2 regions of the Shewanella sp. P1-14-1 genome follow, and region 2 is predicted to be linked to the other one. Evidence: predicted binding sites of a transcription regulator. Region 2 holds the regulator's gene; the other holds the start of a gene.

Region 1 (12,597 bases), on a different contig from region 2:
GATTGCCTAAGAACAATGATTTTCCATTCCACTGGGCAATGATTCTATGATTGACATGGTGTGAGTTAATAAACAGGCTTTCATTTGCGAGGCTCATCATATCGCGGTTAACCTCAAAACTTGTATCTTGAGGATCTACTGAAACAATAATATGAGCTGGGATCCCAGCAGCAGACAACTTTGATGCGAACCTTGATACGGTAAGAATGAAAAGCTGTTCATAATTAGCTTTAATCCAATCAATATGTTCATCAAGTGATGGGCCGCCACCAATCACTATTGCAGTTTTACCTGCAAATTGATTTTTCAATATCGAAGCTGGTTGGTTATTTTCGACAACATTGAAAAATTGTTCTACAAAAAATGACTTTTGAGTAAAATTTGCTTTATGTGAGGTGGTTTGTTGTTTTATTAACTTATAAATTTGGCTGTAGTAGCCTGAATATTCTTCAACCACGCCTGCAGAGGCGGCTAATGAGAGTGTAATGGCGATTTGATCTTTTATAAGGAATAAATCATCTTCGCCCGATTCTATATGTTCATTAAGTTCTTCAAGACTTAGCACTTTAAGGTAGTGTTGCTGCTCCTCTGGTATATCAATATTTAACATCGACATGACTTCTGGTAGCTCTACAAAAATGTATTTACTTCCTGCTACCTGTGGAGACTCAAGAATATAATTAACCAATAAGCCAGAATCGAGACCTAGAATGACGTGTAATGTATCTTCCTTAAAAATATCGTGTTTATACTTCTTTTTAAAAGCGGTTATAGAGTCTTCTTTTTCAAAGGTATTCCTGTTGATGCAGGGCAAGTAGTACTCATCAAATTGACTAATGGCGAACTGATTATTAAAAACTGATTGTGATGTAGCCATTGTAAGTAAAACCTTCTTGTCTATTGGTATATGTTTTATCGATTCACGTTCACTAATTTTTAAATCTTAATCACAATATCTTGGATCTGTATGTTGCCAGAGCTTTCAATACCTTCTAGTAAGGCTGTGGCGCTTTCTTCTGAAACTTGTTCTATTGTGACCGTGGCTCTATTTTTAGTTGCAACAGCTCGCATTAAATTCACTCTATCAGGAATGTTTTGTTGTAACACGATTTGGAAGTTATCACCCATTTTGACGTTATTTCGACGGCCTAAATTAATGATGATTCTATTACCTTGCTTAGCAACGATTTGACCGAGTAAAGGTCGACAATTTAGTAAATTATCAATATCTTGAGTGCTTTGTTGTAAAAGCTGATTCATAGTTTGACCATAAGTTGAGCCCCAAAACCGTTGGGTTGAAGGTGACACGGTTTCATCTCGTTCAAAATCCCACTCAGCTTCTGCTTGATAGTCTTTGCTCCACACTTTTTCACCACTAATGCCATGGAACATGGTAAACCGTAAATTAATTTGTCTTAAAGGTGTCTCATCCCATAATCCAAATAAAGAACTCGAGTATGGCTCGGTTGAAATATCCAGGATTTCCGGTTGTAAGATATATTGGCTGTCGGTTATTTCGCCAAGCCAGCTTGGTATGCGTTGGCCTTTGAAGTTGATGAGTTGGTTGGTATGGTCAAGCTTCTCCTCGGCGTGCATACGAGCAAAACTGTAGTCAGAGCCATTATTTAATAAATTGCCAAACTGCTGTGATAAAGCTTGTTCAAAGTTAGCAAGTTGTCCGTATCGAAGTTGTGAGCGGTCACGCATGATGGCTTGGGGGATCATTATTGCCGCTTTTAATTGTTGGCTGTGGCATTGCTGTGCTTGGGGTTTAGACTCAAGATTGAGCCGCAACATAACCGTGATATCTGATGCGCTGATGATTTCAGACACGAGCTCAATATCGTTAGCTTGGCCCATGCGTTTTATTTGAAATGCATCTTGAGTTAAGTTGCCCTGATTAATACTTTGCTGGCTATTAAAGTTCACACCCGCTTTTAAGCTGGCATAGTTTAATGCTTGATTAATCGCATCCTCGCGGGCTTTATCTATATTGCCGTCAATAATTTTGGCTTTTCCTGACACTTCAACTCTTTGCGCTAATACAGAGTGACTGAAACAAGCTGAAAGAATAACCAGCATGATAATCGTCAAATATTTAGAGCTAACGTTTGGCATGTTCATGTTCGCTTTTCACAATATCGAAGAAAAAGGGTGCCAACTCTATGACGGTTTAGCACGACTTAAATTAATTATCATAATAAAAGCAAAAACCATGCCTGTATGAGCTTTTAGCAGTGAACAGATGGAGATAAATTCTTTATTTCAAGGTAAAGGTTTTGAATGTGTGGTCGATACACTATCTATAGTGTGTTTAATGTGTGCTCTGATTGGACCTAAAGCCTGTTAGTGGCAACATTACTGAACCTAACATCACATCAATGCTGAGACGTCATTGTAATAAGGAATAAGCCATGAGCCGTTTAATCATTTTTCCCATTGCGTTGCTAGCGGCTGCTTGCGCTAGCGAGCCGCCTGTGTCGACAAATGAGTTAGCTTATGTAGAAAAGCCTACTGAAACTAGCTTTTGGTTTAGTGATGAACCTGAAGTGCAGCCTGCGCCTTTACAATATGACATTACTAAAGCCGGTCTAGCCCCTAAATCACATGTGAATATATTGGCTGAAAAAGTCGTAAATGAATTGGTATTACAAAATGACAGTTTACGCTCTGACCAACCTTTACTTGTAACCACTCCGGTTAATACCAGTGATTACAGCAAAACGGATGCTTTAGGCTTACAGTTACAGCAAGGTTTTGTTGCCGCTTTTCATAGTCATGAATTTAACTTGGTCGATTTAAACGTGGCGAATGCATTACGTTCAACTGAGCAGGGCGAGTTTATTTTAAGTCGAGATTGGAAGTTACTTCCGTCTGATTTGCCTGTTTCTCATGTTGTCGTTTCGACTATGGATACCACACCAATGGGCTTAGTTCTTAATGCAAGAATTGTGAATGTGACTAATAATCGGGTGGTGTCAGCAGTACAAACTTTTGTGAATATGAATAGTTTACCTGGCTATTTATCACCTTCAAATCAAGTCATTTTTCAAGATGGATTGCTTTTCCGCCATGAAGCGTCTGGTCAAGGTAATGCCGTAGTATTGGGAGCAAAATTATGAATAAGTTAGTGGTTCTATTGGTTTCATTATTGGTAATCTCGATAAGTGGTTGTGCAAGTAATGATAAATATGTGCAATGGGAAACAGAAGCGCCAGATCAGTTCCCTAAGTTAACTGCAATTGGTTATGCGCCTTTAGCGACTCAGCCTGCGAAAGAGCAGTCACATAAAGTTCTAATGGCCATGCAAGCGTCAAAAATCGCGGCATATCGAGAATTAGCAGAGCAAGTATATGGTCAACAGATTGATGCTCATAGTCAAATGAGCGACTGGATGCTCAATAACGAAACCGTTTCTGCCAATGTGTCAGGAATGATTAAAGGCGCGAAAGTAGTAAAAAGCTATCCTGCGGGTGATATGTATGTGACCGAGTTAGAGCTGGATTTTGCTCAGGTGTGGGATCTTTATCAGCAACAAAATCGCCCCCGTCGTGTAAAAGAAGTGACATACTTTTAATGTAAAATCCGACAGAAATAAAAACCGCCAATAAAGGCGGTTTTTTTATGTTTGTCATTAGCGATGCTGTTTTGCCATTGGAGAGATTGCAGCTGACCTAGGATGAACTGTCTACATGGCTTAAATCGATATTAGCTTTAGGCTTTGAGGTTTTGGCCTAAAGATGAAATTGTCGACGTTCGGCCTTTGTCGTTATAAGTTAAACTGGTGGCATTTCTACTCATTTGCATGGCTTGAGAAAAGCGATTTAAGCTCGCAATATTCAGTTCGATTAAGCTAGCATTTTGATTATTGATGTCTTTACACTCTTCGAGAATGGTTTTAGCTTCAGCGACTTTCTCAATGAGTTTAGGCTCTGAATTGAGCAAAGATTTATCAGGATGATTAGCTAATTTCTCATCATTTTGTTGAAGCGTATTCAAACACTCCACTTTTTCGCGTGCAAGTGCTAGCAAGGTGTCGGCATCTTGATCTGCTAAGGCCTGCTTTTCTGCAGATACAAGTTTTTTCAGCGACGACAACGTGCCGTGCTGAAAAGATAACAGCTGTAGTAATTCATTCATAATTTACTCTTTATAAAAACCCACATCATAACGACAAGGCGTAATGCGATGATGATTGTTTATCCAAGAGCAGGTATGACGCTACTCTTGGTCGAAATTTAGTCCGCTCATGTCAGCTTCAAAGCTTGCAATATTCGCCGCTAATTTTTCAGGGTCGACTTTATAACGTCCCTCTGAAATGGCTGACTTTATTGCATCAACTTTGCTTTGATCAATTTCAGGTAAAGATGCCATGTTAGTTTGGGCTCCTTGCAGCTGCTGTGCTTGCGAGGTAATGCTGACCGAATCACTTTTAATTGGTGCAGCCTGTTGCCCAGCTGACTCGGCAGCTTTTGGGGCAGCACCTGAGTCACGATTAGTACGCAACTGAGTGTGTGATGCTGTTTTAAGATTGTTAATATCAATTGCCATTTTAGGCTCCAGCGTAATTTATGGTTTTCCTAACAGGCTATCGACCCTGTTGGAAAAAACTTTAGGAATATTTTACATCCTAACTTCAACTTCGCCAACTCCGGTGACAATGACATCTAATCGTCTGTTTGAGTTGGCATTTCTGACTCTTATTGCATCGCCTATATTGCCATCTCTTAGTGCTTCACCAGCTGTTTTTATTTCAAAGCTATTTGTTTTTGCGTAAATGGATACCGAATCCCCCTTACAGACAAAACATAGGTTATTATTCAGCAATGGGGCTTTAGCTGCGACACGTCTTTTAGAGCGGGTGCCGATTATGTTGCTTGTGTCTGAGAAAAACTGTCCTCGGATACTGTGTTGGTCAACGTAATTAATTTCGATGGCTTCAGGAGTGATGAGCTCACCTTTTTCAATGATGCCAATTGCGGTGACGACGGGGTACATGACTTCGACTTTAACCGATAAGTACATTTGCCAAGGGTAATCGTAGTCTGGGCTGATGCAGCTAATTTTAACGGTATTGGTTCGATTAATCGGTCGGTCGCTTGCCATAGCAACAGAAAGAGGAGGGTAACAAGCGGGTGGCGTTAACCTTCCTTCTAAGCTTTGGGGAATGATATTCACTTTCGCATTGGGGGTGGCATTTGGACTGGTTGCAATTTTTTTTGCAACTGTCTCTTTAGCTAGCTCGGTGATGGTCGATAAAGTATAGGTAATAGTGCTTTGTTCACTGGCAAAAACCGGTAAATGAATGCAAAGAATGAGCAATAACAGTAATGTGTTTTTCTTCATATCTTGTTTCTAGCGGTGGTGGCCAGAATACCTCTATACTTTTAAGTTAAGCTAACAACGCTTTGATTTTGGATAAATGGTTATCGGGCAAATAAAGAGTCATAAGTTTGACTTTTTTGGCTTGAAAGCACCGATACGGTTTAAATAAGCAATAAGTATGCCTATTACCTAAATGCGATAGTCATCGCGACATAAATAATTGCAGCGTATGCTACAATTTGACAAATATGGCTTATGGTCGCTTTAAGTCATAAGTAATAAAGTCCTTAGGGGCAGTATAAATAAAACAAGGCAGGGTTATGTCGAGTATTCTTGAGTCAGTTAATAAACGTACGCAGCTTGTAGGTCAAAACAGATTAGAGTTGTTACTATTTAAGTTGAATGGACGTCAGCGTTTTGGCATTAACGTATTTAAAGTAAAAGAAGTGCTGCAATGTCCTCCGTTAACGACATTACCTCGTTTGAGTCCGCTGATTAAAGGTATTGCCCATATCCGTGGTTCAACCATCTCTGTGATTGATTTGAGTGCTGCAACAGGTGGGCGTCCTCTTACATCGACAGAGAATTGTTTTATTATCATTGCTGAATACAACCGAAGTATTCAAGGGTTCCTAGTCAGTTCAGTTGAACGTATTATCAATATGAACTGGGAATCGATTATGCCACCACCACAAGGGGCTGGGCGTAACTCTTATTTAACTGCGGTAACTGAAATCGAAGGTGAATTGGTTGAGATTTTAGATGTTGAAAAAATCTTAGACGAGATATCACCTGTTAAGACTGAAATCAGTGAAGAAGCTAATGAAGCGTTAACCATTGATCGTGACCAGCATTATCACATCATGGTCATTGATGATTCTGCAGTGGCCCGTAAACAAATTATTCGTTCGCTTGAGTCGCTTAATTTGCAAATTGATACCGCCATTGATGGTAAAGATGCGCTAGAAAAGCTTAAAGCGATTGCGACTGAGATGGATAATGTTGCTGACGAAATTCCTTTGATTATTTCGGATATCGAAATGCCAGAAATGGATGGTTATACCTTAACGGCTGAAATTAGAGACGATCCTAAGTTGAAAGACATTAAAGTGGTACTTCATACATCTCTTAGTGGTGTATTTAACCAAGCAATGGTTGAGAAAGTGGGTGCCAATGACTTTATCGCCAAGTTTAATCCAGATGAATTAGCATCTGCTGTAAATAAACACCTAATTTTATAAGCAATATTGATAAGTCTGACTATGATTAAATAGATAGTCAGACAGTTATTGTGAGCAATACGTTGTGCTTGTCGATAGTCGTGATAAGTTAATAAAAGTAACCTGTTCACTCTGAAGTGACGCTAGTGTCATTTCTTATAATAGGATGTAAATGTGACGAATAAATCACTCGCTGAAGCAGAATATAATCAGTTTAAGCTCTTTTTAGAACAGCACAGCGGCATTGTATTAGGTGACAACAAGCAATATTTAGTAAGAAGCCGATTAGCTCCTTTGATGGGTAAATATGATTTGCCGTCATTATCAGAAGTGGTTAAAAGGTCGATGAAGCCAACGGAAAGGCATTTAAGGGCGGAAGTCATTGATGCAATGACAACGAATGAGACCTTATGGTTTAGGGACAAATATCCGTTCGAGTTGCTCAATAATGCATTATTACCTGAATACAGTCGCTTAGGAAGACCGTTAAAAATTTGGTCTGCTGCTTGTTCTTCAGGGCAAGAGCCTTATTCACTCGCGATGACGATTTTGGAATACCAGCAACGTAAACCAGGCGCATTACCTGGTAATGCAACCATACAAGCGACAGATTTATCTCCGTCAATGCTTGAGCGTTGTAAAAATGCTGAATACGATAGTTTAGCCCTCGCTAGAGGGTTATCACCTGAGCGTAAGCGCCAATTTTTTGATCCTTTGCCTTCTGGTAACATGAAAGTGAAAGATAATGTGAAGCGTTTGGTAAACTTTAGGGCACACAATCTTCTTGAAAGTTATAGCCTTTTAGGAAAGTTTGATATTATTTTTTGCCGTAATGTTCTGATTTATTTTGCCCCAGAGGCAAAAGCAAAAATATTGCGGCAATTTGCTGCCGCTTTAAATCCTAACGGTATTTTGTTTTTAGGGGCGTCAGAGTCTATCTCGGGATTAACGGACGAGTTCAATATGGTTAGGTGCAACCCTGGTATATATTACCAGAAGAAGAGTTAACTATAATTTATTGTAATAGTTGAATATTTTTATTTATTAATGCCAGCATTCGTTGGCATTTTCATTTTTATCATTTCATTTCTAATAATCTAATTTTTTTGGCATAAGCTTTGCTTTAATTCTGTCAGTTAGCTGGTGGAGGCAATTTTATGGCGATTAATTTTGAAAATGGTTTAGGTATACATCAATACTCTTTGGGCATACGTGCACAACGGGCTGAAGTGCTATCCAGCAACATCGCCAATGCTAATACGCCAGGCTATAAAGCTCGAGATGTCGACTTTGCTGCAGCAATGAACAGCGCACGTGCTAAGCAAAGCGGATTACAGATGAGTCAAACAACTGACAAACATTTCGACTTGAAAGCGCAAAGCCAAGAAAACGTAAAGTTTAGAGTGCCTAATCAACCAGATACGGGTGATGGCAACACCGTTGATTCTCAGCAAGAACAAGCGGCCTTTATGCAGAACTCCTTGGAATATCAAATGTCACTGGGTTTTCTTGAAAGCAAGTTCTCAGGCATGCGTAAAGCTATTAGAGGTGATTAATCATGAGTCTATTTAATATTTTTAATGTGTCGGGTTCTGGTATGTCAGCACAATCAGTGCGACTTAATACTACCGCCAGTAACATTGCCAATGCTGATTCAGTTTCCAGTAGTGTTGATCAAACTTATAAGGCTCGTCACCCGATTTTTGAAGCCGAAATGGCCAAAGCAAGCCATGAGCAAAATAGTTCTCACAGTGTCAGTGTTAAGGGCATTGTTGAAAGTGATAAACCGTTATTAAAGGAGTTTTCTCCTGATCATCCTATGGCTGATGGTGACGGCTTTATTTACAAACCGAATGTCAATGTGATGGAAGAGATGGCGGATATGATTTCAGCATCTCGTTCTTATCAAATGAATGTCCAAGTGGCTGATGCGGCAAAATCAATGCTGCAACAAACACTTCGTATGGGTAAGTAATATGAATTTTGTGGGGGGTAAAAGATGAGCCTCATTAATCCTTACAGCAGTCAGTCTTTACCACAGACTCAATCTGCTAGTAGTACTGGTATTGCATCCAATACACAAGAAACAGCCAGTACAGGGAATGCATTTTTAGACAGTGTGGCCTTACAAGGAGAGCCAGAAACACCTGAACCTAATAGCCAGGAACTGACTCAATCAGATTTCTTTGCTTTATTGAGTCAACAGTTATCAATGCAAGATCCGTTTAAGCCTGTTGAAAACGATCAAATGATTTCGCAAATGGCATCATTCTCAACCGTTGACGGCATTGCCAAGTTGAATGAAGAAATTCTCAACTTAAATAACTTAACGAGTTCGAGTCAGGCGCTGCAGGCTTCAAGTTTAGTAGGCCGTAAAGTGTTAATTCCGTCTGATACGGGGCACATATCGTCAGATAGTCCAGAAGTCAATGGCGTGATAAGTACACCAACTTCTATCGATACCATAACAGTCAGTATTGAAGATGAAAGTGGCCAAGTTATTAAAACCTTTGAAGTTGACGGTTCTGCAGGCGGTAACATTGATGTGTCATGGGATGGGCTAGATAAAAATGGCGACCCAGCTCCTGAAGGCAATTACGCGATAAAAGCGAACGGCAAAATTGATGGAAAATCAGAAGATTTAGCAGTATCGACCTATGCGCATGTGACTAGCGTGTCACTGGGTAACACCACAACAGGGGCAATATTAAACCTACGTGGTATTGGTGGTATTCAGTTGTCAGATGTTTTAGCTGTCACTGAAAGTTAATTAGCTTATCAAATTTAAAGCTGGCAGCTGTGGCAGTCAGTAAAACAAACAGAATGAGTAGGAAAGGGGTGAATTATGTCGTTTAACATTGCTTTGAGTGGTATTTCTGCAGCTCAAAAAGATCTCAATACCACTGCGAATAACATTGCTAACGTTAACACCGTAGGCTTTAAAGAATCTCGTGCCGAATTTGCTGACGTATATGCTAATTCAATTTTCTCTAACAGCAAAACTGCTGTCGGTGGCGGTGCGACAACGACACAGGTTGCACAGCAATTTCAGCAAGGTAGTTTACAGTTTACCAGTAACTCTTTAGATATGGCGATAAGTGGCGGTGGTTTCTTTGTGACATCATCAGGTGTGGGAGTTCAAGATCACGCATTCACTCGTGCTGGCGCATTTAAAGTTAACTCAGAAAGTTACATGACTGATTCTGCTGGTAACTATTTACAAGGGTTCCCTGTCGATGCTGACGGTAACTCTACCTCGGTTAGTTTAACGACGACTCAACCAATTAAGATCCCTGATACGGCAGGTAGCCCAGTGAAAACTGAGAATATTGGCCTTCAGATGAACCTTGATGTGGGTGAAACGCCATTAGATCCTGCTAACTTTGATCCCAACGATCCTGACACGTTTAATAAATCGACTTCAGTGACGATTTATGACTCACTTGGTGAATCGCACATTATGACCACCTATTTTGTTAAGCCGACAGAAGGGGCTTATACCGGTGAAAGTAATTGGGTTGCATTCTATGCTGTAGATGGCAAACAAGTTGACCTTGACCAAGCAAATGGTGGTTCATACGGCGCTGATACGACTGGTGACGGTGTTGCTGATACGACAAGATTTGCTGAAAATGCATCAGGCTGGAAAGGCTCGGTATTAAAATTCAATGATGCGGGCGCATATACAGGCTCAGATCCTGCGGTGGTTGAAACTGTTGAGCTGGGTGTTAATGGTGCTAACGTATTAGGCCCTGGCGCTGATGGCAGTCAAAAAGTCACCGTTGGATTTAATAATCCAACTCAATATGCATCTCCATTTGAAGTGACTGAGTTAACTCAAGATGGTACCACCGTCGGTCGTTTGACTAACGTAGGTATTGGCGAAGATGGCTTAGTGACAGCAAGTTACAGTAACGGTTCGACTGAACCATTAGCTCGAGTTGCTTTGGTTCGTTTTGCTAACGAGCAAGGTTTAACCCAAGTGGGTAATACTTCTTGGAAAGCCAGCTTAGATTCTGGTCCAGCGCTAGCAGGTGAAGCAAATAGTGGTACCTTTGGTAGTATTCGTTCATCGGCGCTTGAACAATCTAACGTTGATTTGACCACTGAGTTAGTGGATTTGATTTCTGCACAACGTAACTTCCAAGCGAACTCTCGTACACTTGAAGTGAATAACACGTTAAATCAGTCGATTCTTCAAATTCGATAAGTTTGACTTGTTTTGACAAAGAGTTGCCGCAACGGCAACTCTTTGCCTTTTCGTTTTTTGCCTCTTATTGTTTTTCTTTTCACTTCCTGCTTTTCAAATACATTTCATTTAGTTAGCCATTCTCTATTCACAATTTATATATTGGCACACTCATTGCTAGTTCTAGTTATATCTTTAGTTATGTAAAAAGTTTGACGGAGCGGCAGATGGACAAATTACTGTATGTTGCCATGAGTGGGGCAAAGCAAAATATGAATGCTTTGGCTGTTCGTGCCAATAATTTAGCCAATGCGAATACCGATGGTTTTAAAGCTGATTTGGCTCAAGCTCGCTCTATGCAAGCATTTGGGGAAGGCTTACCGACACGTGTCTTTTCTATGACTGAAAGCCCTGGGCAAAATTTTAGTTCAGGCCCAATTAAAACTACGGGTCGTGATTTAGACATTGCGATTAAAGATAAAGGTTGGATTGCAGTGCAAGGTGCTGATGGCGGCGAAGCGTATACCCGCTCCGGTAGTCTAAGTTTTGACAGTACAGGCTTATTAACTAATGGTCGAGGCAACCCTGTTATGGGAGAGGCTGGATCGATAGTTTTGCCGCTACCAATCGACAAAGTTCAAATCTCGCCTGATGGCATTATTTCTGTAAGACCTCAGGGTGCAACTGCGGATGTGGTTGAAGAAGTGGCACGAATTAAATTAGTTAATCCATCAAATGAAGAAATGATGCGTGGCGAAGATGGGTTATTTAGGCTGACTTCGGGCTTAAATGCGCCGAACGATCCTAATGTGAATATCGAAACAGGGGCTGTTGAAGGCAGTAATGTTAACGCTGTTTCAGAAATGGTGGCGTTAATTGATATCCAGCGTCAATACGAAATGCAAGTGAAGATGATGAAAAATGCCGAAGAGCTAGACCGTGCTTCATCATCCTTAATGAGAGTTAGTTAGGAGTAATAATTATGCATCCCGCTTTATGGATCAGTAAAACAGGCTTAGATGCCCAACAAACCGATATTGCAGTTATTTCTAATAACGTGGCGAATGCGAGCACCGTAGGCTACAAAAAAAGCCGTGCAGTATTCGAAGACTTGCTATATCAAACAGTTAATCAAGCTGGTGGTATAAGTGCAGATAATACTAAGCTGCCGAATGGTTTGAACATTGGTGCCGGTACTAAGGTCGTGGCAACTCAGAAAATGTTCACCCAAGGTAACATGTTAACCACTGATAACTCTTTAGATTTAATGATTGAAGGCCCTGGATTTTTTGAAGTCGAGATGCCTGATGGCACCGCTGCTTATACCCGAAATGGTCAATTTAGCTTAGATGAAAATGGCCAGATTGTGACTCCAGGTTCTGGTTATGTCGTGCAACCGTCAATCACCATACCTGATGATGCAACTTCAATTACAGTTTCTGCCGAAGGTGAAGTATCAGTAAAATTATCTGGCGCGACAGAAAGCACAGTTGTTGGACAGTTAGCCATGAGCGATTTCATTAATCCATCAGGGTTAGATCCATTAGGGCAAAACTTGTATACCGAAACTGGCGCAAGTGGAACGCCTATTCAGGGAACAGCTTCTTTAGATGGCTTAGGCGCTATTCGCCAAGGGGCATTAGAAACATCAAACGTTAATGTGACTGAAGAGCTAGTAAACCTGATTCAAAGTCAGCGTATTTACGAAATGAACTCTAAAGTGATATCAGCTGTTGATCAGATGATGTCTTACGTGACTCAGAACCTATAACTGTTATTGAAAGGAACTGGATTATGAATAAATACCTAGCGTTAGCATCCGTTATTTTCATTGCCGGTTGTAGTTCAACGCAACAAAAACCT
Region 2 (12,597 bases):
CTGAGCGTTATTTTGAACTTGAAAAAGGTAAGCAATAATTAACCATTGTTTTTTAGAGCCTGTCGCTCATTCGTTGGCAGTAGCGCTGTATACTATGCCTAGAAAGGTAAAAGCCCTAATGAATCCATTTCATTAGGGCTTTTGTTTGCATTGTCTTTCGACATTTTATCGTTACATATTATTGTTATTAGACCCTGTAACGTACTTCAAAATAGCCATTGCTGTCTACGGGGAGTTAAACAGCAATCATTATCTTGAAACTTTTACCTGACTTGCAGGCTGTGGCTGCCTATTCTCAACCATACTCTTGTAACGCTAAGCGTTAGGCTATGCCACGGTATAAAATTGACAAGAGAGGTGGGGGAGAGAGATTTTCGCTGGGGGACGAAAATAACGCATCCTTTCTTGTCGGAACTGCCTTCAAACGATGAGTTGTTAGCGCTCAATGTTTGAAAATAAAATTGGAAAGAAAAATCACTGCGATTGTTTAGCTTCCGATGGGGACGAATGCTAAAGTCATTTTTCTTTCCGAAACGTTGAATTTAATGTCCTTTTACTGACACTAATTCCTGATTCAGTTGAAATAGCCTTTTCTGCAAATTTGCTATTTCAGTTGCAATTTCAGTGGCTAAATCTTGTTGTTTACTCACTGATTTTAGAGGTTGTTTTCTTTTCTTCACCCATTGGTAAATGGTTTTTGCTGACACATTATATTGCTTGGCAACATCTGAAATTAATCGATTATTGTCTTTTACTTCCTTGATTACTTGTTGCTGTAATTCATCTGGATATATTCGATTTAGTGTCGTCATCATTGTTCCTACTACTCAATTTTGTTAACCACGAACCTTCATAAAAATTAAGAGGTTTTTAGATTAATGATTGTTATCAATATCCCAGCTGCTCAATCCAAGGTGATGGAAGAAGTGCCACTGATATTGACAGTTTTCAATGAACATTCTTAGATAATTCATACTTAACTCCCTATATTACATCTCTAATCGAGTCATAAATTGGTCAAAAATGCATCTACCTCTAAGGTGGTATATATCTATATGGAATAGTCGTGCCAATTTTGAAATAAATATTTTATCGTTAATTAACAGTTGGTTAGTTTTTTAGTGTGTTAACTCTAAAAAAATTCGTTGTGTTACATTGGTGCAAATTATCCATTTTGGTGCAAGGTGGTGATTTATTGGTAAATTTAATTTACCAGACTTTTTGGGCGTCATTTCTAGTGACATTAACGGTAAACCATGATCACTTAATCAGTATGAATGAGGAGTATTACAGTGAGTCGTTTATGATTTAGAAGGATTAAAAAAATCCATGCCGTTTGGCATGGATTTAGTGAGATACGAAGGTCGGATATTGACTACATTAAGAAGATCGTCGCTAAACCTAAAAAGGCAAATAGGCCGATGACGTCGGTTACTGTGGTAAGCACCATACCTCCTGCTAAAGCAGGATCGATGTTCAACTTTTTCAGTAAGAGTGGAATACTGGCGCCTGCAAGACCTGCAACAGTCATATTGATTAGCATGGCGCCACCAATCAAACCACCTAAGGCCATATCGTCTTTCCACAGCCAAACGGCAAAAAATACCAACACTGACCACATGATGCCGTTAAGGAAACCAATGGCTAACTCTTTGCCTATTAACCAGCGAGAGTTACTTTGACCAATATGCCCAAGAGCAATACCACGAATGACCAAAGCCAATGTCTGGTTACCTGCAACGCCGCCCATGCTCGGAACAATGGTCATTAAAATGGCAATAGTGGCAAACTGCTCAAGGGTGCCTTCAAACATGTTACTGACAGAGGCAGCAAGTAAAGCGGCAAATAAATTGATTGTTAACCACAAAGAACGTCGGAAGGTACTTTTCATGACGGGACCGAATGTGTCCTCGTCATCATCCATCCCCGCCATCCCCATCATGGAGTGCTCGGCATCTTCACGGATAACATCGACGACGTCATCAATGGTAATACGGCCTAATAACTTCTGCTGTTCATCAACGACAGGGGCTGAAATCCAGTCATGACGTTCGAATAACTGTGCCACTTCATTATCTGGCATATCAACAGGGATACTTTCAAGCTCCGGATCCATGATGCTGCGGATCGTTTCGCTAGGGTTACAGGTTAATAGATCGGCTAAACGGACCCCGCCAAGTACATGGTCGTTTTTGTCGACCACATAGAGTGTATCTGTCGTATCGGGTAAATTGCCTCGTTGGCGTAAGTAACGCAGTACCACATCAATATTCACGTCGGGACGTAAAGTCACGGTATCGGTATTCATGATACTGCCGGCAGTATCTTCAGGGTAGGATAACGCTTGTTCAACTCGGTGACGGTCTTGGCTACTCATCGATTGCAGCACTTTCTTATACACTGCATCTGGCAAGCTACGTAAAATATAAGCCAGGTCATCGGTGTCCATTCCTGAAGTGGCTTGCGCAACTTTTTCAGGTGTCATGCCACTGATAAGCGAATCTTTTAACTCTTCACCGAGTTCTTCAAGAATTTCACCGGCTTGTTCTTGGTCGATAAGTTGCCACAACACTTGGCGTGTTTTAGGGGGAGATGACTCAAGAATGAGGGCGACATCAGAAGCGGCCATATCATGCAGCATATTGCGCACATGCACAAACATACCACTACCAAGTGCTTGGGTGAGCTGATTTAGGCGCTGTTCTGTAAGTTCGCTATCTATCACTTCGATACTCATTCGCCACTCCTCAAAAATTCGATTGCTAATATTAACTTAACAGTGTGTAAAGGGAGAAGCAGTTTCTAATATGGCGTTGATTGCCGTATAAAAAATAAGCAGGTTATGGTGTGGGTCATGACATTATTATAGTTAACTATCACTGTTTGTTGTTGATAATTTGCTGTTGATTGGTTTAATGCGCTTTGAGCAGCGCAAAAGCTTAGTTTAAGCGTATTCCCGAGTAGGATATGAGGTTAATAAAGCATGGTTGTTAGCGGTCTGGAGTCGTAAATTTCAATGTTTTGCTAGTAAGTGATAACTAGCAACGAGTAGGCCTGAAAGCGTTAAATCATATAAAAGGGTTAGCTTTCTTCGTCAAATTTGTCGTTAATCAGTTGGCAAACCGCATCTAGTGCTTGCTGTGCATCAGGGCCTTCAGCCTGAACAGTAATCACTTTTCCTATACCACTTTCTAGCATTAATAAACCTAACACACTCGCTGCACTGGCTTGTTTGTCACCTTGAATCAAGGTAATGCTGGCTTTAAATTCCGTAGCCAATATAGCTAATTTTGTTGCCGCTCGAGCATGAAGCCCAAGTTTATTACTGATGGTGATTTCTCTGGAGATATTCATCGTCACAGGTTGAGCTCTCGGTGGCGAGCGCTAACTTGGTGTTTACTGTTACTGAAGCGCTGTGTGAGTTGATCTGCAATATAAACTGAGCGATGCTGTCCACCTGTGCAGCCAATCGCGATGGTAAGGTAACTGCGATTATTGCGCTCAAGGTGCGGCATCCAAGTATCAAATAAATTCTCAATCTGCCAGATGAACTTATTGACTAGGGGTTGTCTGCCTAAGAATTCTTGTACTGGTTGATCAAGACCCGTTAATGGTCTTAACTCAGGCTCCCAATGTGGGTTTGGCAAAAAGCGGACATCAAACATAAAGTCGGCTTCAGTAGGCATACCGTGCTTGAATCCAAATGATTCAAAGTGAATGACTAATTCTTTATCAACACTGCCCATAAGAATTTGTCGGACTTGATCGCTCAAATCGTAAATATTCAGCTGAGATGTGTCGATGTAGTGATCAACCATTTTGGCAATTGGTTCGAGCAATCGACCTTCAAGTTGAATCGCTTCTTGTAATGAGATTTGATTTTTTGACAGCGGGTGTAATCGACGTGTTTCACTGTATCGTTTTAGCAGTACTTGATCATTGGCATTTAAAAATAAACTAATGATCGTGGTATCGTCGGACAACAAAGCGATTTGCTGCTCTAATACTTTGCCTTGCTCTTCGATATTACGCACATCAACACTGATGGCGACAAGTTCGTTATTTCCTTTTAGCTGCTCTAGTAGGCTGCCAATCAGTGGGAGAGGCAGGTTATCAACACAGTAATAACCTAAATCCTCTAACACTCTTAAAGCAACTGATTTACCTGAGCCCGATCGTCCTGATACGATGACAAGTTTCATGCAGTAATAACCTGATACAGTTCTGTAGCGTCATGACTCTTTCGAAGTCTTTTAAGGATGAGTTTATCGCTTAATTTCTCAGCCATACTTGATAACGTGCTTAAGTGTTGCTGACATTGCTCAGAAGGAACCAATAAGGCAAATAAAATGTCTACTGGCTTCTTATCAATAGCATCAAAGTCGATAGCTTCTTCACATTTGATCAAAATAGCGATCGGCGATTCAATGTCGTCTAAACGCCCATGTGGAATCGCAATGCCATTGCCGATACCTGTGCTACCCATTTTTTCACGTGCTATTAAACTTTCGAAAATAGCTTGTGAAGATAGAGTAGGGTACTGGTCAGCCATTAAATTGCTGATAAGTTCCAGTACCTTTTTCTTACTGCCCGGAGTGGCACAGGTAGTGCACGCCGGCTGCAGGATGGTGCGAAGTTCCATCGTTAGTGTTTAATTAACTTCTCTTTGTGTTTAATTACCTGACGGTCTAATTTGTCTATCAGGGCGTCAATTGCGACATACATATCTGCGTTTTGAGATACGGCAAAAACTTCACCTCCTTTGAGGTGCAATTTAGCTTCGGCAATCTGTTGTAACTTTTGTACATTGAGCACAACGTGAACATTATTGATCTGTTCGAAGTGACGTTCAAGCTTTGAAAACTTAGTTTGCACATACTCACGTAAAGATTGAGTAATTTCGATATGGTGTCCAGTCAGGTTAATTTGCATAGATCATCCTCCAATAACAAAGGCTTATAAGCTTTTGCGTTGGTTTGAGGGAGGGATGAGCATTGCTTCACGATATTTGGCGATCGTACGCCGAGCAACATTGATCCCTTGTTCAGCCAGTAGCGTCGCCATTTTACTATCGCTAAGTGGCTTTTTCTGGTTTTCTGCAGCGACCAGCTTTTTGATAAAGGCTCTGATTGCTGTAGATGAACACTCTCCGCCATCATCGGTACTTACGTGGCTAGAGAAGAAGTATTTTAGTTCAAAAAGGCCGCGAGGGGTGTGCATATATTTTTGAGTTGTAACCCGTGAGATGGTCGATTCATGCATCTCTACCGCTTCGGCAATATCATTTAATACCATAGGCTTCATGGCTTCTTCGCCGAACTCAAAGAAACCTTGCTGGAATTGAACAATACAATTTGCCACTTTTAACAGGGTTTCATTGCGGCTTTCAATACTTTTAATAAACCATTTGGCTTCTTGTAAGTGACCGCGAATGAATTGGCTGTCAGCTTGATTGGCTGAGCCTTTTGCCATGGCGGCATATTGCTGATTTACGCCTATTTTAGGCATATTATCTGGGTTTAATTCTACGACCCAACGGCCATTCTTTTTAAACACTGTGACATCTGGGATGACGTACTCATCTTTGATTGGAGTAATTTGTAACCCTGGGCGAGGGTTCAGTGTTTGGATAAATTGAATCGCTTCGCGTAAATCATCTTCTTTAAGCTTGGTTTTACGCATTAGTAATCTGAAATCACGACCTGCTATTAAATCTAGGTGTTCAGATATCAGTAATTTTACATTTTCTATGCAAGGGATTTCGCTTGGGTATTGTCCCAATTGAATCATCAAACATTCGCTTAAATTTCTTGCAGCGACGCCCACTGGATCAAAATGTTGTACACGCTTTAATACGGCTTCAACCTCATCAAGTTCAATATCCTCAAGACCGAGTGCATCGAGAATATCTTCTGTTGATTGGGTTAAGTAACCTCTATCATCAATTGCGTCGATGATGGCTGTCGCAATGGCGAGGTCATTTTCAGAAAATGGGGTTAAGTTTTTTTGCCATTCTAAATGTTCGTATAAACCTTCAGTCGTTTCACCTTGAAATGGCATATCGTCATCACGGCTTACAGCGCCAGAACCTGAGTTAGGAGAGGCGGTGTAGACTTCATCCCAAGTGGTATCCATTGGTAAGTCTTCAGGCATGGACTCTTTCGTAAGTGACTCTGTTGTATCGACTGATGAGGTGTCTTTTTCTACGCTGACTTGGCTGTTATCGCTAAAATCGGTGTCAGTTTGCTGAGCATTGTCTTTGACTGGTTCTTTTGTTTTGGCAAACTCATCCTCAAGCTCAAGAAGAGGATTTGAGTCAAGTGCTTGCTGAATTTCTTGCTGTAGCTCCAAAGAGGAAAGTTGCAATAAGCGAATGGCTTGTTGCAACTGCGGGGTCATTGTCAGGTGTTGACCCATTTTAAGTTGGAGTGAGGCTTTCATTTACCGCTTATCCCTAATTGAATTTCATCATCGCGACTACAATGTTATGGGTCTAGCACCTTTGTAAGTGTTAGCTAGACTTTAACCGAACTTGGGTTCTACTTTGCCAAAAATTAGCGTTAAGTTTTGAGTCTAGTGTATAACGCTAAAAAGTGGGACTGGTTGGCCGCGAAAATGCCATGCTTGTACACTAAAGAATGCTAACTATAGCTTGAATTGCTCACCTAAGTATACTGACCTGACTTGCTGATTGTCTAAGATCTCAGCAGGCGTACCTTCAGCAATTAAATCTCCGTGGCTGACAATATACGCACGTTCACATACATCAAGTGTTTCACGGACATTATGGTCGGTAATCAATACTCCAAGACCACGATTTTTTAGTTGTTGAATAATTTTCTTAATATCTATCACAGAGATAGGATCAACACCCGCAAATGGTTCATCTAATAAAATAAACTTAGGATTGGCGGCTAAAGCGCGTGCTATTTCTACACGTCGACGTTCACCACCTGATAGAGCCATACCTTGGCTGTCACGAATATGGGTAATATTGAACTCTTCTAATAAGTGCTCTAATTCTTCGATTCGTTGCTCACTCGATAAGGTTTTGCGGGTTTGCAGCACTGCCATGATGTTATCGTGCACAGTGAGTTTTCTAAAAATGCTGGCTTCTTGAGGTAAGTAACCAATACCTTTACGAGCACGTAAATGCATTGGGTCTGCAGTCAAGTCGTCAGAATCAATCAAAATACGACCTTTATCGCTTTTGACTAAGCCTACAACCATATAAAAGGTTGTGGTTTTACCTGCACCATTTGGTCCTAAAAGACCAACAATCTGACCCGTTTTAACGGTTAGGCTAACGTTTTTGACAACTTGGCGGCTTTTATAGCTTTTTGCTAAGTTCTCAGCTGTTAAGGTAATTTGTGTCATTATTGCTTTTGCTCTGCCGCAGGGGTCGTTATGTCTGCATTGGTTGAGTTTTGAATATCAGATTCTTGAGGGGTGACTGATTCAAGGAGGGCATCAGTGTTAGTTTCAACAGCATTTGCCTCAGGAGTCACTGTTTGATTCTCAGTTACATTGCTAGGTACATTGTCAGTCGTATCAGCATCTGGGTTATCAAGCGAATCATTATTTTCTAACGGCGCTTCGTCTGAGTTATCAAGTTCTTCGTTTTCTTTATTCAAGTCAGGGTAATTTTCTGGCTGAAAAATTGTGATAACTCTGTCTTTTCCTTCACCTGTGCTTTCAGCGATCAGTTGCTGTTTATCAATATTATAGCTAATGAGATTACCTGTAACCTGACTGCCTGCCTGGTCAAGTTTTGCATTGCCTTTTAAGGTTAAAATACTGGTCGAAAGCTCATATTTTATTTCGTTTGCACTTGCGGTACCGATACGGCCATCATCGAGTTCTTGTGAGAAGGTGGCTGGATTACCTGTCGCAATCATGGTTTTTTTGCCACCCGACTCTTCACTGAATGCACGTAATTGATCGGCATTAATATTAATGGTGCCTTGCGTCACATTCACTGGGCCGAAGAAAATCACTTGGTTATTTTTAATATCTGCTTTTTGGCTGACGGCAGCAACTTTAAGCTCTTGTTGTAAATCACCTTCTTTAGCATGAACGCCGGTGACTGTCACTAAGCTCAATCCCATTAGGCTCATACCAAGAATACTTTTTCTAATAAAGTCTGTTTTCATAAGCTTATTGAGTGAAAATGTCAGTGTTTTACTTTGCTTCATATGTTCCTTCTACCTGACTTAAAAGCTCTAACTCTTCGGCATTTAAATCAGCATAAAGGCCTAAGCCTTGTATTTTAAAATCTTGTCCTGAGACATTAATCTGTCGATCAGACGTCATGATCATGGTATTTAAATCTAACGCAAGCATACTTGTGGTTAGCGATTGTACTGGTTCATTGATGTTTATTGCATCAATAATAACATTTTTTTCTAGCACCACTTTACCAGTTTCTTTATTAAGCTTGCCTAATTCAGCGGTTAATTGCCACTCAGCTTCGCCGTTTTCTGGATAGATAAGGTATACAGGCTCAGTGAATAGGGTTTCATTGGTTTGCTGAAAGTGTTCCATGTGTTTTGCTGACACCCGGCTTTGTACTAATCCTTGCTCGTTAAATTCTGTGCTTCGTAAGTCATTAGCGATGAATTCTGGACGCGCGGGATCGGGAAGCTTATTGGCTTCCATTTGACTACGCTTCACTTGCACTTGCCAGTATAAAACTAATGCTGCACCAAAGAAGCCGAGAATAGCGAGGGTGGTACGGCTCATATACTCATTCCGTGGGCTGTTTCGAACTTGTCTTGGCTAACAAGCAGTAAATCAGTTAACTCACGTAAAGCGCCGTTACCGCCATTAATGCGAGTGATCATTTGGCAATGTTGTTTTACGTATGGGTGACCATCTGCTACGCAAACAGCTAAGCCCACTTCTTTCATAACGGGTAAATCAACCATGTCATCACCGATATAGGCAACTTCATCTGGCGTTACATTATAAATACTGAGTAACTCTTTAAATGGTGTGAGCTTATCGTCTACCCCTTGATAGATATGGCTAACACCTAGCGCCGTCATTCGATTTTCGACAATGGCAGACTTTCGGCCTGTGATAACGGCAACACTGATACCGCTAGTTAAAATCGATCGAATACCGTAACCATCACGGGTATGGAAAGCTTTCAACTCTTCCCCTGCGTTACTTAAATATATACGCCCGTCAGAAAAGACCCCATCAACATCACAGATCAGGAGTTTGATTTTTTTAGCGCGTTGCCAAATATCGTCTGATACAGGGCCATATAATCCTTGATGAACTTGACTATTCGACATATTAAATGACTCCTGCTTTTACCATATCAAGCATATTAAGTGCGCCAATTGGGCGTTGATTTTCATCAACAACAATTAAGCCGTTGATACTTTTTTCATCCATCACTTGTAAGGCTTGTGCTGCTAAAATATCAGCTCTGATGGTAATGCAATTAGGGGTCATCACTTGTGAGATTGGCGTGGTGCGTAAATTGACTTCGGCATCAATCACTCGGCGTAAATCACCATCGGTGAAGATACCGACTAACTGTTGGTTATCATCAATAACGGCAGTCATGCCTAGTCCTTTATTGGATATTTCGTATAGTGACTCTGTGATGCAAACCTGGCTATTAACTTGCGGAACATCGCTTCCTTGATGCATGACGTCTGATACTTTAAGTAAGAGTTTACGTCCTAATGATCCACCTGGGTGTGATAATGCAAAATCATCACGAGTAAAGCCTCTGGCTTGCAATAATGCGACGGCTAGGGCATCTCCCATTACCAAGGTTGCGGTAGTGCTTGAAGTAGGCGCTAATCCTAATGGACAAGCTTCTTCTGGTACTTCAATGCAAAGATGCAGTTTAGATAATCGCGCCATGTTAGATTCAGGCTTACCCGTGATCGCAATCACTGGAACACCCATGCGCTGAATAACGGGTAGCAAGGTTAAAATTTCACTCGACTCACCAGAGTTAGAAATTGCTAAGATAATATCATTTTTAGCCAGTGCACCTAGGTCACCATGGCTTGCTTCACCTGGGTGAACAAAAAATGCAGGCGTTCCTGTGCTGGCCAAGGTGGCTGAAATCTTATTGCCAATGTGGCCTGATTTACCCATGCCCATGACAATCACTTTACCTTTGCACTGCAAAATTAGTTCACAAGCTTGGCCAAAGGCATCTGAATCAACGTACTGATATAGGTTATCTAACGCTGTTTTTTCAATATCAATGACTTGACGACCCCATTGACGCAACTGTGTTTGATTTATCATATGTTTCTCGTTTTTTTCCAATGCTAATGAGTCTTTAACAATGGTGAGTGACCCATCTTTATGCCCCGTTATTGAGATTGAAATAAGACAATCTGGTACGCAATAAAGACGACTAATAATATGGCGCCATGCCAGCGAGTTAATTGTTTCTTCGCTCCACTTGATAATACGAGCACAGCAAGGGCTGCACTGGTACCAAGTGTCATGTAAAAATCACGGCCAGCAGCATTGGCATCTATTTCCCCAGGGGCAATCAATCCTGGTATAGCAAGTACCGCTAGGATATTAAACAGATTCGAACCCACAATGTTACCAATTGCGAGATCATCTTCTTTTTTTAATACGCCAGCTACGCATGCTGCTAATTCAGGCAAGCTTGTTCCCACTGCAATAATGGTTAAACCAATGACTAAATCTGATAACCCAAATGTCTTTGCAATGCCTACAGCGCCGGTTACCATCCAGTCAGCAGAAAGCGGTAGCAAAACCATGCCAACAATAATCCAGATAATAGCATGTAATGTAGGTACATTTTTAGGGATCTCTGCATCAGATTCGTCAGATAGTGGATCTATTTGCTTATTTCTCAGTGCTTGCCAGATGAAATAACCCATTAACGAGAAGAAAGCGACCAAAAGCACTGTGCCTTCAAATCGGGTTAGCATACCGTCATGAATGAGGTATCCGGCTAACACAGTTGCCGCTAACATTAACGGAATTTCACGTTTAAGGGTTTGTGAGCTAACTGATATAGCACCTAATAGTGCTGTAATACCAAGAATTAAGGTGATGTTAGCAACATTTGAACCTAGGACATTTCCAACGGCAGTATTGCTCATCCCTTCCATCGACGCTGTTGCAGCCACAAACATTTCAGGAGCAGAACTTCCCATGGCCACAATGGTTAATCCAATCAGCATTGGAGGTAGGCCAAGGTTTCTAGCGAAAGCGGCTGCGCCATATACGAAGCGATCTGCGCTCCAAACTAATACGCCTAATCCAGCGATTAGCATTAAAATATTAAAAAGCATGTGGTTCCAAAACGTGTGTTAATAGCGATATTTGTGCAGGATTTTAACAAAAATATGAGCTGATGCGATAATTGTTGTGGATTGTAACTCATGGTGATTGATTTGTTGTAGGTTCTTACACAATTTCGTACAATTCAGCTCTACACCACATGCGCCAGGAAGGCTATTATTTCTTCAATATCCGATTCCAAATTATTAGATTCAGCAATGCCATTGGTCGAAGTTCGCCACATGGGGTTCAATCGTGGATCACGTGTTATTTTTGATGATATTTGCTTGAGCATTCCCAAAGGGAAGGTGACAGCGATTATGGGCCCGAGTGGCATCGGAAAAACAACCTTACTCAAATTGATTGGCGGCCAATTAACGCCTAACAGTGGTGAGGTACTTTTTAGTGGTGAAAATGTTCATCAATTAACACGTCCGCAATTATTCGAATTACGTAAACGAATGAGCATGCTTTTTCAAAGTGGTGCGTTATTTACCGATATGAATGTATTCGATAACGTCGCATTTGCCCTGCGAGAGCATTCAGGCTTACCTGAAGAGCTTATTCGTAAAATTGTGTTAATGAAGCTACAAGCGGTTGGGCTTCGAGGCGCAGCACAGATGCACCCTAATGAACTGTCTGGTGGAATGCAGAGAAGGGCAGCATTGGCGCGGGCAATTGCACTAGAACCTGAAATGATTTTGTATGATGAACCATTTGCAGGCCAAGATCCTATTTCCATGGGCATGCTGGTGAAATTGATAAGCGAATTATCGGATACCTTAAATTTAACTTCAGTGGTGGTCTCTCATGATGTGGACGCCGTGCTGAGTATTGCCGATTATGTTTACGTCATCGCGGAGAAAAAAGTTATTGCTTCAGGAACTCCTGAAGAATTACGTGCTTCTGATAATCGTCAAATTGAGCAATTTATCAAAGGTAATCCTGACGGCCCTGTGCCATTTCATTTTCCTGCCGAAGATTACCAACAGGAGATGCTCAATGGGAGTGATTAACCGCATTGAAAACATCGGTCGCTACGCATTAGATTTTATCGCTGGTTTAGGGCGAGCTGGGCTTATGCTGTGGGGGGCAATTGCCCATTTACCTAGATTGCAAAAAGGGCTTCCTTTACTGCTCAAGCAAATTTATGTGCTTGGTGTGCGCTCAATGGTGATTATCGTCGTATCAGGTCTATTCATTGGTATGGTGTTAGCGCTTCAAGGTTATACCGTACTTGCTGATTTTGGTACTGTTGAAAGCCTAGGGCCTATGGTTGCCTTGAGTTTATTGCGT

Evidence for each region. The regulator sigma-54, encoded in region 2, starts transcription at its own class of promoters, with help from an activator protein. The targets are predictions, from matches to a motif close to GTTGGCACGNNNNTNGNNT.
Region 1: a site for sigma-54 is predicted at 5,493-5,511, ahead of flgA (flagellar basal body P-ring formation chaperone FlgA). Genes of this name have one in related genera too.

What each region holds. Positions count from the first base shown of each region.
Region 1 is NZ_LKTL01000016.1:76,303-88,899, reverse strand. It holds gene AN944_RS12990 (6-hydroxymethylpterin diphosphokinase MptE-like protein) at 1-877, opposite strand, end outside; gene AN944_RS12985 (flagellar assembly protein T N-terminal domain-containing protein) at 937-2,118, opposite strand; gene AN944_RS12980 (FlgO family outer membrane protein) at 2,415-3,122, shown strand; gene AN944_RS12975 (LPP20 family lipoprotein) at 3,119-3,577, shown strand; gene AN944_RS12970 (flagella synthesis protein FlgN) at 3,715-4,140, opposite strand; gene flgM (flagellar biosynthesis anti-sigma factor FlgM) at 4,222-4,551, opposite strand; gene flgA (flagellar basal body P-ring formation chaperone FlgA) at 4,624-5,346, opposite strand; gene AN944_RS12955 (chemotaxis protein CheV) at 5,646-6,566, shown strand; gene AN944_RS12950 (protein-glutamate O-methyltransferase CheR) at 6,720-7,553, shown strand; gene flgB (flagellar basal body rod protein FlgB) at 7,703-8,101, shown strand; gene flgC (flagellar basal body rod protein FlgC) at 8,104-8,520, shown strand; gene flgD (flagellar hook assembly protein FlgD) at 8,545-9,315, shown strand; gene flgE (flagellar hook protein FlgE) at 9,391-10,755, shown strand; gene flgF (flagellar basal-body rod protein FlgF) at 10,962-11,705, shown strand; gene flgG (flagellar basal-body rod protein FlgG) at 11,717-12,505, shown strand; gene flgH (flagellar basal body L-ring protein FlgH) at 12,529-12,597, shown strand, end outside.
Region 2 is NZ_LKTL01000005.1:63,241-75,837, reverse strand. It holds gene AN944_RS04925 (hypothetical protein) at 1-38, shown strand, start outside; gene AN944_RS04920 (transposase) at 543-812, opposite strand; gene mgtE (magnesium transporter) at 1,376-2,737, opposite strand; gene AN944_RS04910 (HPr family phosphocarrier protein) at 3,082-3,354, opposite strand; gene rapZ (RNase adapter RapZ) at 3,357-4,202, opposite strand; gene ptsN (PTS IIA-like nitrogen regulatory protein PtsN) at 4,199-4,642, opposite strand; gene hpf (ribosome hibernation promoting factor) at 4,645-4,932, opposite strand; gene AN944_RS04890 (RNA polymerase factor sigma-54) at 4,957-6,441, opposite strand; gene lptB (LPS export ABC transporter ATP-binding protein) at 6,646-7,377, opposite strand; partial or broken gene lptA (lipopolysaccharide transport periplasmic protein LptA) at 7,572-8,117, opposite strand; gene lptC (LPS export ABC transporter periplasmic protein LptC) at 8,182-8,742, opposite strand; gene kdsC (3-deoxy-manno-octulosonate-8-phosphatase KdsC) at 8,739-9,302, opposite strand; gene AN944_RS04865 (KpsF/GutQ family sugar-phosphate isomerase) at 9,304-10,281, opposite strand; gene AN944_RS04860 (calcium/sodium antiporter) at 10,350-11,312, opposite strand; gene AN944_RS04855 (ATP-binding cassette domain-containing protein) at 11,520-12,317, shown strand; gene mlaE (lipid asymmetry maintenance ABC transporter permease subunit MlaE) at 12,304-12,597, shown strand, end outside.